3 regions of the Rhizobium pantanalense genome follow, and region 2 is predicted to be linked to each of the others. Evidence: riboswitches for the same ligand, from Rfam matches in the RefSeq annotation. Region 2 holds a riboswitch; each other region holds the start of a gene.
The links. Region 2 has a riboswitch for thiamine pyrophosphate ahead of thiM (hydroxyethylthiazole kinase). Riboswitches for the same ligand answer to the same signal wherever they lie in the genome.
Positions count from the first base shown of each region.

Region 1: another riboswitch for thiamine pyrophosphate. It lies ahead of thiC (phosphomethylpyrimidine synthase ThiC); the one in region 2 lies ahead of thiM (hydroxyethylthiazole kinase).
Region 3: another riboswitch for thiamine pyrophosphate. It lies ahead of thiB (thiamine ABC transporter substrate binding subunit); the one in region 2 lies ahead of thiM (hydroxyethylthiazole kinase).

Region 1 covers NZ_JAQJCH010000002.1:417,044-420,134, reverse strand. The annotation lists gene PH558_RS08035 (hypothetical protein) at 382-1,125, shown strand; TPP riboswitch at 1,257-1,389, shown strand; gene thiC (phosphomethylpyrimidine synthase ThiC) at 1,483-3,091, shown strand, end outside.
Region 2 covers NZ_JAQJCH010000002.1:603,098-606,188, reverse strand. The annotation lists gene yghU (glutathione-dependent disulfide-bond oxidoreductase) at 1-559, opposite strand, end outside; gene PH558_RS08855 (DUF1127 domain-containing protein) at 1,124-1,270, opposite strand; TPP riboswitch at 1,505-1,601, shown strand; gene thiM (hydroxyethylthiazole kinase) at 1,655-2,458, shown strand; gene thiE (thiamine phosphate synthase) at 2,455-3,091, shown strand, end outside; gene thiD (bifunctional hydroxymethylpyrimidine kinase/phosphomethylpyrimidine kinase) at 3,090-3,091, shown strand, end outside.
Region 3 covers NZ_JAQJCH010000004.1:95,626-98,716, reverse strand. The annotation lists gene thiP (thiamine/thiamine pyrophosphate ABC transporter permease ThiP) at 1-283, opposite strand, end outside; gene thiB (thiamine ABC transporter substrate binding subunit) at 294-1,322, opposite strand; TPP riboswitch at 1,371-1,487, opposite strand; gene PH558_RS12185 (MDR family MFS transporter) at 1,558-3,091, opposite strand, start outside.

The sequences.
Region 1 (3,091 bases), 190 kb from region 2:
CCTGTATTGGATTTACAAACAGCCCGTATGTTTGTCAATTATATGAAGGGCGCTGGGGCGTTAGTCTTGGCCTCTGTTGCTTAAATGCAACTCGCGACAGCAGGCCATGGCGGCACCCGGCAGGGATCGCAAGGATATCCCTGTTCACAAGAACGCCTGTCAGTCAGGGCCGTCACCGCATCCGGGGCCAGCGCGATATCGACAGTCGATGACGCCGTGGCGGCTCAATCTGGTCGTGATATGGCCATGGGGAATTCCGCGGCACAATGACCGTCGGCTTGAGCAAAGATCAGCAATAAAATTCAATAATTCGCTACACACAGAAATATTGAATTTTCCTAGATTCCGCCGACTCGCGCCATCGAAGAGGGAAAATCGCGAATGAATGAGAACCGGCTGATCTTCATAGCGACCCCCTGCTTCGGCGGCCTCGTTACCAAGGACTACATGCAATCCATTTTCTCGCTGATGCAGACGGGAGCGCAGGCAGGCATACAGCTGACGCTGGCTCTGCTCGGCAATGACGCCCTGATTACCCGCAGCCGAAACACGCTTGTCTCGTCCTTCCTGAACGATACGACGGCCACCCATATGCTCTTCATCGACGCGGACATCAGCTTCGAGCCTGATCAGGTCATGAGGCTTCTGGAAGCCGATAAGGATGTGGTCGCCGCCATGTATCCGATCAAGGATTACGATTGGGAGACGGCGGCCCGCATCAATTCAGCAGACGGCGAAACACTTGCGGCAGCCGCACTTCACTATGTCGGAACCCCACTTGTCGGCCAGGTTGCAGAGCGTGATGGCGATTTCGTCAGCGCCATCTATGCAGGCACCGGCATGCTTCTGATCAAGCGCAACGTCATAGAAAGAATGATCGCGGCCTATCCAGAGCTGCGCTACAACGCAATCCATGCCTATCCCAGCACCAAACGCTCGCCCAGCACCCAATACGCCCTGTTCGAATGCATGGTCGAGGAGGGAACGGGGATCTATCTCAGCGAGGACTTCGCCTTCTGTCACCGCTGGCGCGCCCTCGGCGGCAAGATCTGGCTCGATACCGCGAGCAAACTGTCTCATACCGGTCCCCATCGCTTCGTCGGCAATACGACACCACGTTACTAGGGCGCGGCAAGCCCGCGCGATGATCTGCGCGATAAAGTTGTAATTCGACGGCGCAGCAATGATCAATCTCCCGAAAAATGCGACCGTCGCTGCGGGGTTGACAGAGGACAAGAGTAAGGCATAGCCTTTTTGACATTCACCAGGGGGGTCCCGGCAAGGGGCTGAGATACTGCTGAACAATACGGCTTTGCCGATTGTGGGCGCAGTGACCCGTTGAACCTGATCCAGTTCATACTGGCGTAGGGACGGTGCAAGCGCTCGATGGCTTCGGATTCCCGCCTGGATTCCATGCCGGGCGTCTTTTCATCATTCCGGCTGATTGACTGGGTCTCCAACTGCAACTTGGAGCCTCACACCATGAATATTGCCGCAAAGAACCTCACTCCGACCGTCACCACCGGCCCGCTGCCGGCCTCTCGAAAAATCCATGTCACCGGGGATATCCATGCCGATATCCGCGTGCCGATGCGCGAAATCAGCGTCCATCCGACATCGGGCGAGCCGCCAGTTATCGTCTACGATTCGTCCGGCCCCTATACCGTCGAAGGCGCGGATATCCGCATCGAAGAGGGCCTGCCGCAGTTGCGCCGCGACTGGGTGCTCGCCCGCGGCGATGTCGAGGCCTATGAGGGCCGCCATGTGCGTCCCGAAGACAACGGCTTCGTCACAGGTGAACGGCTGACACCGGAATTTCCGGCCAAGCGCCAGCCGCTGCGCGCCAAGGATGGCAAGGCAGTCACCCAACTCGCCTATGCGCGCGCCGGCATCATCACGCCGGAAATGGAATTCATCGCCATCCGCGAGAACCTCGGCCGCAAGGCCAAGGCCGAAGCGCTGGTCCGTGACGGCGAAAGCTTCGGCGCGCATATTCCCGATCACGTCACGCCTGAATTCGTCCGCCGGGAAGTCGCAGCCGGCCGCGCGATCATTCCGGCCAACATCAATCACCCGGAAAGCGAGCCGATGATCATCGGCCGGAACTTCCTGGTAAAGATCAACGCCAATATCGGCAATTCCGCGGTCACCTCCTCGATGGCGGAGGAAGTTGAGAAGATGATCTGGGCCGCCCGTTGGGGTGCCGATACCGTCATGGATCTTTCGACCGGCCGCAACATCCACAACATTCGCGAATGGATCATCCGCAATTCGCCACTGCCGATCGGCACCGTGCCCCTCTATCAGGCGCTGGAAAAGGTCGGCGGCATTGCCGAGGAACTGACCTGGGAAATCTATCGCGATACGCTGATCGAGCAAGCCGAACAGGGCGTCGACTACTTCACCATCCATGCCGGTGTGCGGCTGCACTACATCCCGCTCACCGTCAACCGCGTCACCGGCATTGTCTCGCGCGGCGGCTCGATCATGGCCAAGTGGTGTCTGCATCACCACAGGGAGAGCTTCCTCTACGAGCATTTCGAGGAAATCTGCGACATATGCCGCGCCTATGACGTCTCCTTCTCGCTCGGAGACGGCCTGCGACCAGGCTCGATTGCCGATGCCAACGACGCCGCGCAATTTGCCGAACTCGAGACGCTTGGCGAGTTGACGAAGATCGCCTGGGCTAAAGACTGCCAGGTGATGATCGAAGGCCCCGGCCATGTTCCGATGCACAAGATCAAGGAGAACATGGACAAGCAGCTCGCCGTCTGCGGCGAGGCGCCCTTCTACACGCTTGGGCCGCTGACGACGGATATCGCCCCGGGCTACGATCACATCACTTCCGGGATCGGCGCTGCCATGATCGGCTGGTTCGGCACGGCGATGCTGTGTTACGTCACTCCGAAGGAGCATCTGGGTCTGCCCGATCGCAACGACGTCAAGACCGGCGTCATCACCTACAAGATCGCCGCTCATGCGGCCGACCTCGCCAAGGGGCATCCGGCCGCGCAGGTTCGCGACGACGCATTGTCACGCGCGAGGTTCGAGTTCCGCTGGGAGGATCAGTTCAACCTGTCGCTCGATCCGG
Region 2 (3,091 bases):
GACGCTTCACCTCCATGGCGAAGCGATCGATCGCATATTCGATCTTCGTCGGCGCATAGGCGTAGAAATGACCGAAACCGCCGCCGAGATAGGGAGCGCTGCCCATCTGCCAGAACAGCCAGGAGATGCATTCGGCACGAGCCGGCTGCTCGGTCGACAGGAAGGCGCCGAATTTCTCGGCGAGATACATCAAAATCGAGGCCGATTCGAAAACGCGAACCGGCTTCGGGCCGCTGCGGTCGAGCAGGGCCGGGATCTTCGAGTTCGGATTGACGTCGACGAAACCGCTGCCGAATTGATCGCCCTCGCCGATCTTAATCAGCCAGGCATCATATTCAGCGCCGCTGTGACCGAGCGCCAGCAGCTCCTCGAGCATGATGGTGACCTTCACGCCGTTCGGCGTTCCAAGCGAATAGAGCTGAAGGGGATGGCGTCCTACCGGCAGTTCCTTCTCGTGAGTCGGGCCTGCGATCGGGCGATTGATATTGGCGAACTGGCCGCCATTGGCCTTGTTCCAGGTCCAGATTTTCGGCGGCGTATATTCGGCAGAACCGGTCATGGGCATCCTCCTTTTTCGGGAATCGAATTTGGGCGATCTTCGATGTAGCGCGCTACATAGGTCGCACATAGGGGCCGCTCTTCATTTTTGCGAGAGGAGAATGCGCACTCTTTAATGCGGAAGCGCTCCTGCCGCTTGGACTGAACCGCGTCGCCTCATTTCCAAGCTAAGCCATTCGCAATCGCTTGGAAATTTTATGAAACGAAAAAGCCTGCCGCGGGAGGAGGAGCGGCAGGCTTTTTACAAGAACCGAACAGCGGATGGGAGGAGGAGTTCCGCTATTCCTGCAGTCGTCCCTGGGAGGAGGATAAGGACGTCTGCCAAGCGAAGGGATGCGGGAGGAGATGCATCGCTTCGATAAGAAGAACATACCAGTCTTTTGCTCAGTTCATAGGCATTTCTTTGCAAGGCAGTTATGCGCTATGCGAAAACCGGGCAGCTAGGCCGATCGCAATCTTCAGGCGGCGCGGCGAAGAATGAGCGGGATGCCCATAAAGCAAAAGCGCCTGCTCGGAGGAACAGGCGCTGGCATAATGCAGCTTTTATAAGGAGCCGTTGCGGCCGTTAGCGAGCGATTGCTGCGCGGGCAACGTTGCGGATTTCGCCGCGATCGATACCCAGATCATGCAGTTCGCGCGTGGACATACGGCCCAGTTCGGCGACCGTCTGACGATACTTGCGCCAGTTATTGAAAGAGCGTGCTACGTTCATGATGATCCCCTTTCCTTGGGCTTTCGAAGCTGAGCTGCCGTGCTTGGCGCTCCCGTCGCTTCGATGAGAAATATATAGTCGAAATCCTCGACTTTTTGCAGAGCTAAGGAATCACTGCACCTATGCACATACTGCATATGTCGCCCGAAAAGCAGGCGGTCGTCATCCCGTCGGTCACGCCTGCCTTTGCGATTTGCTGATGACAGCGCCTCCTTTGTCTGCGAAAAGAAGAGAGATGAGAGACAGGGGCGTCCGCCATCCGGCGGGCTGAGAAGCACCCTTCGAACCTGAACCAGATCATGCTGGCGGAGGGAGTCGCTCGGGACCTCGCCAAACACTGCACGTCGTTCCCACGCGTCTCGCCCGCCCGAAAGAAGGGGCGATATGCAGAACCAAATCACAGCAGGCAATCAGCTTCGCACCATGCGGGCCAATCCTCCGCTGGTGCAATGCATCACCAATTTCGTCGCCATGAATATCGTGGCCAACGTGATGCTTGCCGCCGGGGCATCGCCGACAATGGTACATGCCGAAGAGGAAGCCGGCGAGTTTGCCGCTATCTCCGGCGCGCTGACGATCAATATCGGCACGCTCTCATCCGGCTGGCTTGCGGGCATGCTGAAGGCCGCGCAATCGGCAAACGAGGCGGACAAGCCCTGGGTCCTCGATCCCGTCGCCCATTATGCGACACAGTTTCGTCGCAAGGCGGTAGCCCAATTGCTGGAGCTGCGGCCGACAATCATTCGCGGCAACGCATCCGAGATCATCGCGCTTGCCGGCGGCACGAGCCGCGGCCAGGGCGTCGATAGCAGGGACGCCGTCGAACAAGCCGAAGATTCCGCCCGGCAATTGGCGGGAAAGCATGGCTGCGTCGTTGCAGTTACCGGCGTTACGGATTTCGTGACCGACGGGCGGAGGGCAAAGCGCATCGCCGGCGGTTCATCATTCATGCCGCAGGTGACGGCCCTCGGCTGCTCGCTGACCTGCCTCGTCGGCGCCTTTGCTGCAGCAACGCCGGATGATTCATTCGATGCGACCGTTGCGGCACTCGCGGTCTTCGCCGTCGCCGGCAAACAGGCGGGAGTGGCTGCAGACGGGCCAGGCTCCTTTTCCTGGCGCTTCCTCGATGCCCTCGCCGGCCTTACCCCGGAAGTGCTGGATCGCAATGCAGGGATATCGGTAGCATGAAGAAAGACTTCGATCTCTCGCTCTATCTCGTCCTCGATCCGCTGCTATGCCGTGATCTCGGCATGGTGGAGACAACGCGGGCGGCGGTGGCTGGTGGCGCCACCATCATCCAGCTTCGCGACAAGGAGGCTTCGACCACCGCCATGATCGAGACTGGTCGTGCGCTCAAGCGGATCCTGCACGGAACGAATATCCGGCTGATCGTCAACGACGATGTCGAGGCTGCCATCGCCATCGGCGCGGACGGCCTTCACATCGGCCAGGAAGATATGAATGCCGCCGACGCCCGCCGCACGATCGGGCCGGACATGATCCTCGGCCTCTCAGTGGAAACGGAAGCACTTGCCTCCTCGATAGATGTCCGCGTCGTCGACTATGCCGGGATCGGCCCGGTCTTTGCCACGCCCACCAAGCCCGACCACAAGCAACCGATCGGCTTCGACGGGCTTGCCCGCATCATCAGGCTTTGCCCAGTTCCATCCGTCGCGATCGGCGGCCTGAAAGCGGAGCATGCCGCGAGCGTTTACTCGACCGGCGCCGATGGTCTCGCAGTCGTCTCGGCCATATGCGGCCAACCGGACCCGCAAGCCGCGACAACCATCATCGCGAAAGCCATCAAGGAGGCTCGCCAAT
Region 3 (3,091 bases), on a different contig from region 2:
TCAGCCGGATGAGCCAAAGGCGGCCGGGAAAGCGCGGCTGGCGCGCCAATGCGCGCGCGATCGGAATGGCGAGTACAACGGAAAGCAGCGTCGAGAGCACCGCCTGCAACAGCGTGAAGCGCAGGACGCGCAGCAAGTAGGGATCTGCCAGGGGATTGATGCCGCCGGAGTCAATGCCGGCGGCGAGCAGAACGAGCACGGCGATCCCGACGAAGAGCACGATGCCTGCGAGGCTGACTGCCCCGCCGGAAATGGCGCGTCTTCGCTCTGGTGCCGTGAGTATCGTCAAAGCATCAGTTGCCGCTGGTGGCGGCCAGCCATTCGTCGATCCAGGCCTTGCGGTTCTTGTCGACATCGGCGGGGCTCATCAGGAAGGTCTTCGACGGCACCACGAGCTTGCTGAAGGCGTCCGGCAGCGGCTCCGAAGTGGCTGAAACCGGCATCATCCAGTTGCTTGTCGGAATGATATCCTGGAAGCCCGGTGAGATCATGAATTTGAGGAAGTCGCGGGCAAGTTCCTTGTTCGGCGAGGACTTGATGAGGCCGGCGACCTCGATCTGGATGTAATGCCCTTCCGAGAAGGCGGCTGCCTGATAGCGGTCGGTCTTGTCCTCGATCATGTGATAGGCAGGCGACGTCGTATAGGAGAGCACCATCGGCGCTTCGCCCTTGGTGAAGAGGTCATAGGCTTCCGACCAGCCGGGGGTGACTGTCAGGATACGGCCTTTGAGCTTCGCCCAGGCATCGGCGGATTTGTCGCCATAGATCGACTTGACCCAGAGCAGCAGCCCGAGACCCGGCGTCGATGTGCGCGGATCTTCGATGACGATCTTCTGATTGGGATCGCCCTCGACGAGATCCTTCATGCTCTTCGGCGGGTTCTTGACCGTCTGGCTGTCATAGATCACGGCGAAATGGCCGTAGTCATAGGGCACGAAGACGTCGTCCTTGAAGCCGCCGGGAACCTTGAGGGCCGAGGTGTCGACGCCGCTTACATCAAAGAGGTCGGTATCTTTGGCCTCGTCGATGAGATTGGTGTCGAGGCCGAGAACGACATCGGCCTTGGTGCCGGTGCCTTCCAGCTTCAGGCGGGAGAGAAGTGCGACGCCATCGGTGACGGCGACGTAGTTGACCGTGCAGCCGCAGGTCTTCTCGAAGGCTGCCTTGACCTTGGCGCCCGGGCCCCAATCGGCGGTGAAGCTCTCATAGGTGTAGATGGTCAGGGTCTTGTCGGCTGCAGCGGCAGGCTGCGCGACAAAAAAAGCCGTTCCGGCTGCAAGGGCCAAGCCGGCGAAGAATGACAATAGCGAACGGTTGTGCATGGTGGCGCCTCCACTTTGGTTTCGTCTGAAGGGGAAAGGGCGCTATGAGTTCGTCACGCGTCTAATCCCTCCGCCGGTGTTAGCCGGATCAGGTTCCGCGGGTTGGCCGGTGAAAGCCTCTCAGCCAAATGTTCAAAAGAACACAGGGCACCCCGTTAGAGCGTCGGCAGATTTAGCCTTGTGACGGAGGGATGACAAGGGAAATGATGCCCTTGCCGATTGCAGCATGAACGATTTACTCGGCAGCCTCCGCGACCGCCGGGCTTTCGAATTTCTTCGTCGCCCCCGGAAGCTGCACGTTCTTCAGCGTCAGCGCGGTCAAAAGGCCGAGAAGGCAGATGCCCGCGGCGGTCATGAACAGCGGGCTGAAGGCGCTCGCATAGGCATTGGCGACTGCCTCGCGGGTTGTTTCCGGCAAAGCCGCCATCATTTTCGGTGTCAGCTGCTCGATATCGGATACGCCTGATATGGAGACGCCGACATTGCCGAGTTTGGCGGCGATGATGGCGCCGTAGATGGAGATGGCGATGGAGGCGCCGCCCATGCGCGAGAGCGTGACGGCACCCGTTGCCGCGCCGACGTCACGGGAAGCCGCTGCGTTCTGCACGCCGATAACCGGTACCTGCTGCGCAAGGCCGATGCCGATACCGTGCAGCAGCATCAGGCCGCCGATGACGACGATGGGCGTGCCGGCTGGCAGGAAGGCAAGCGCGCCGAATGCGATGGCGCTGCAGGCAGCACTTGCGACGGCGAAGGGCTTGTAGCGCCCTCTCGCGGCGATCAGCCGACCGGCCGATAGCGAACCGCAGACGATGCCGCCGGTCAGCAGAATGAACAGCAGCCCGGCCATCGACGGCGAAAGGCCCGTCGTCGTCTGCAGGAAGAGCGCGAAATAATTCACCATGCCGATAGCGACGGCACCGCTGGTGATCGAGATGATCAGCAGGAGGCCGAATGTCGGATTGCGGAACAGCGTCATCGGCACGATGGGTTCTGGTGCGCGGCGCTCGATGAAGACCCAAGCGATGGCGCAGATGACGCCGAAGGCGATGATGCCGAGGCATTGTGGCGACAGCAGCGATCCGAAAAGCTCGGTGCCGTCGGCGGCAAGCACGATGCTCGTCGTCGTCAACGCAAGAACGATTGCGCCGGCATAGTCGATCTTCGGGCGTCGGGCCGGTTTGCGGTAAGGCAGCATGAAGGCGAGACCGGCCAGCACGATGAAGCCGATCGGCACGTTGACGAGAAAGATCGAGCGCCAGCCGAAAAGATCGCTCATCGTGCCGCCGAGAACGGGGCCGATGGCGCCGGAAGCCATGAGCACAAGGCTCGAATAGCTTTGGTAGCGGGCGCGCTCGCGCGGCTCGAAGAGATCGGCGTTCACGGCAAAGATCGAGACCATGATGCCGCCGCCGCCGAAGCCTTGAAGGACGCGGGCGGCGATCAGCGTATCCATCGAGACGGCAAGGCCGCAGACGGCGGAGCCGACCGTGAAGATCGCGATCGCCGTCATCATTACATATTTGCGTCCGAAGAGATCGCCGAGCTTGCCGTAGACGGGCATGACGGCGGAGAGCGAGAGAAGATAGGCCGATCCGATCCAGCCGAAGCGCTCCAGATGCCCGAATTCGCCGACGATCGTCGGCAGTGCGGTCGAGACGATCTGGTTGTCGAGTGTTGCCATGAACATGGCAGTCATCAGAAACAGGAAGAGGATAAGCCGCCGTTTATGATCCGCCACGAGCGGCGAGAATGTTGTCTGCATGTCC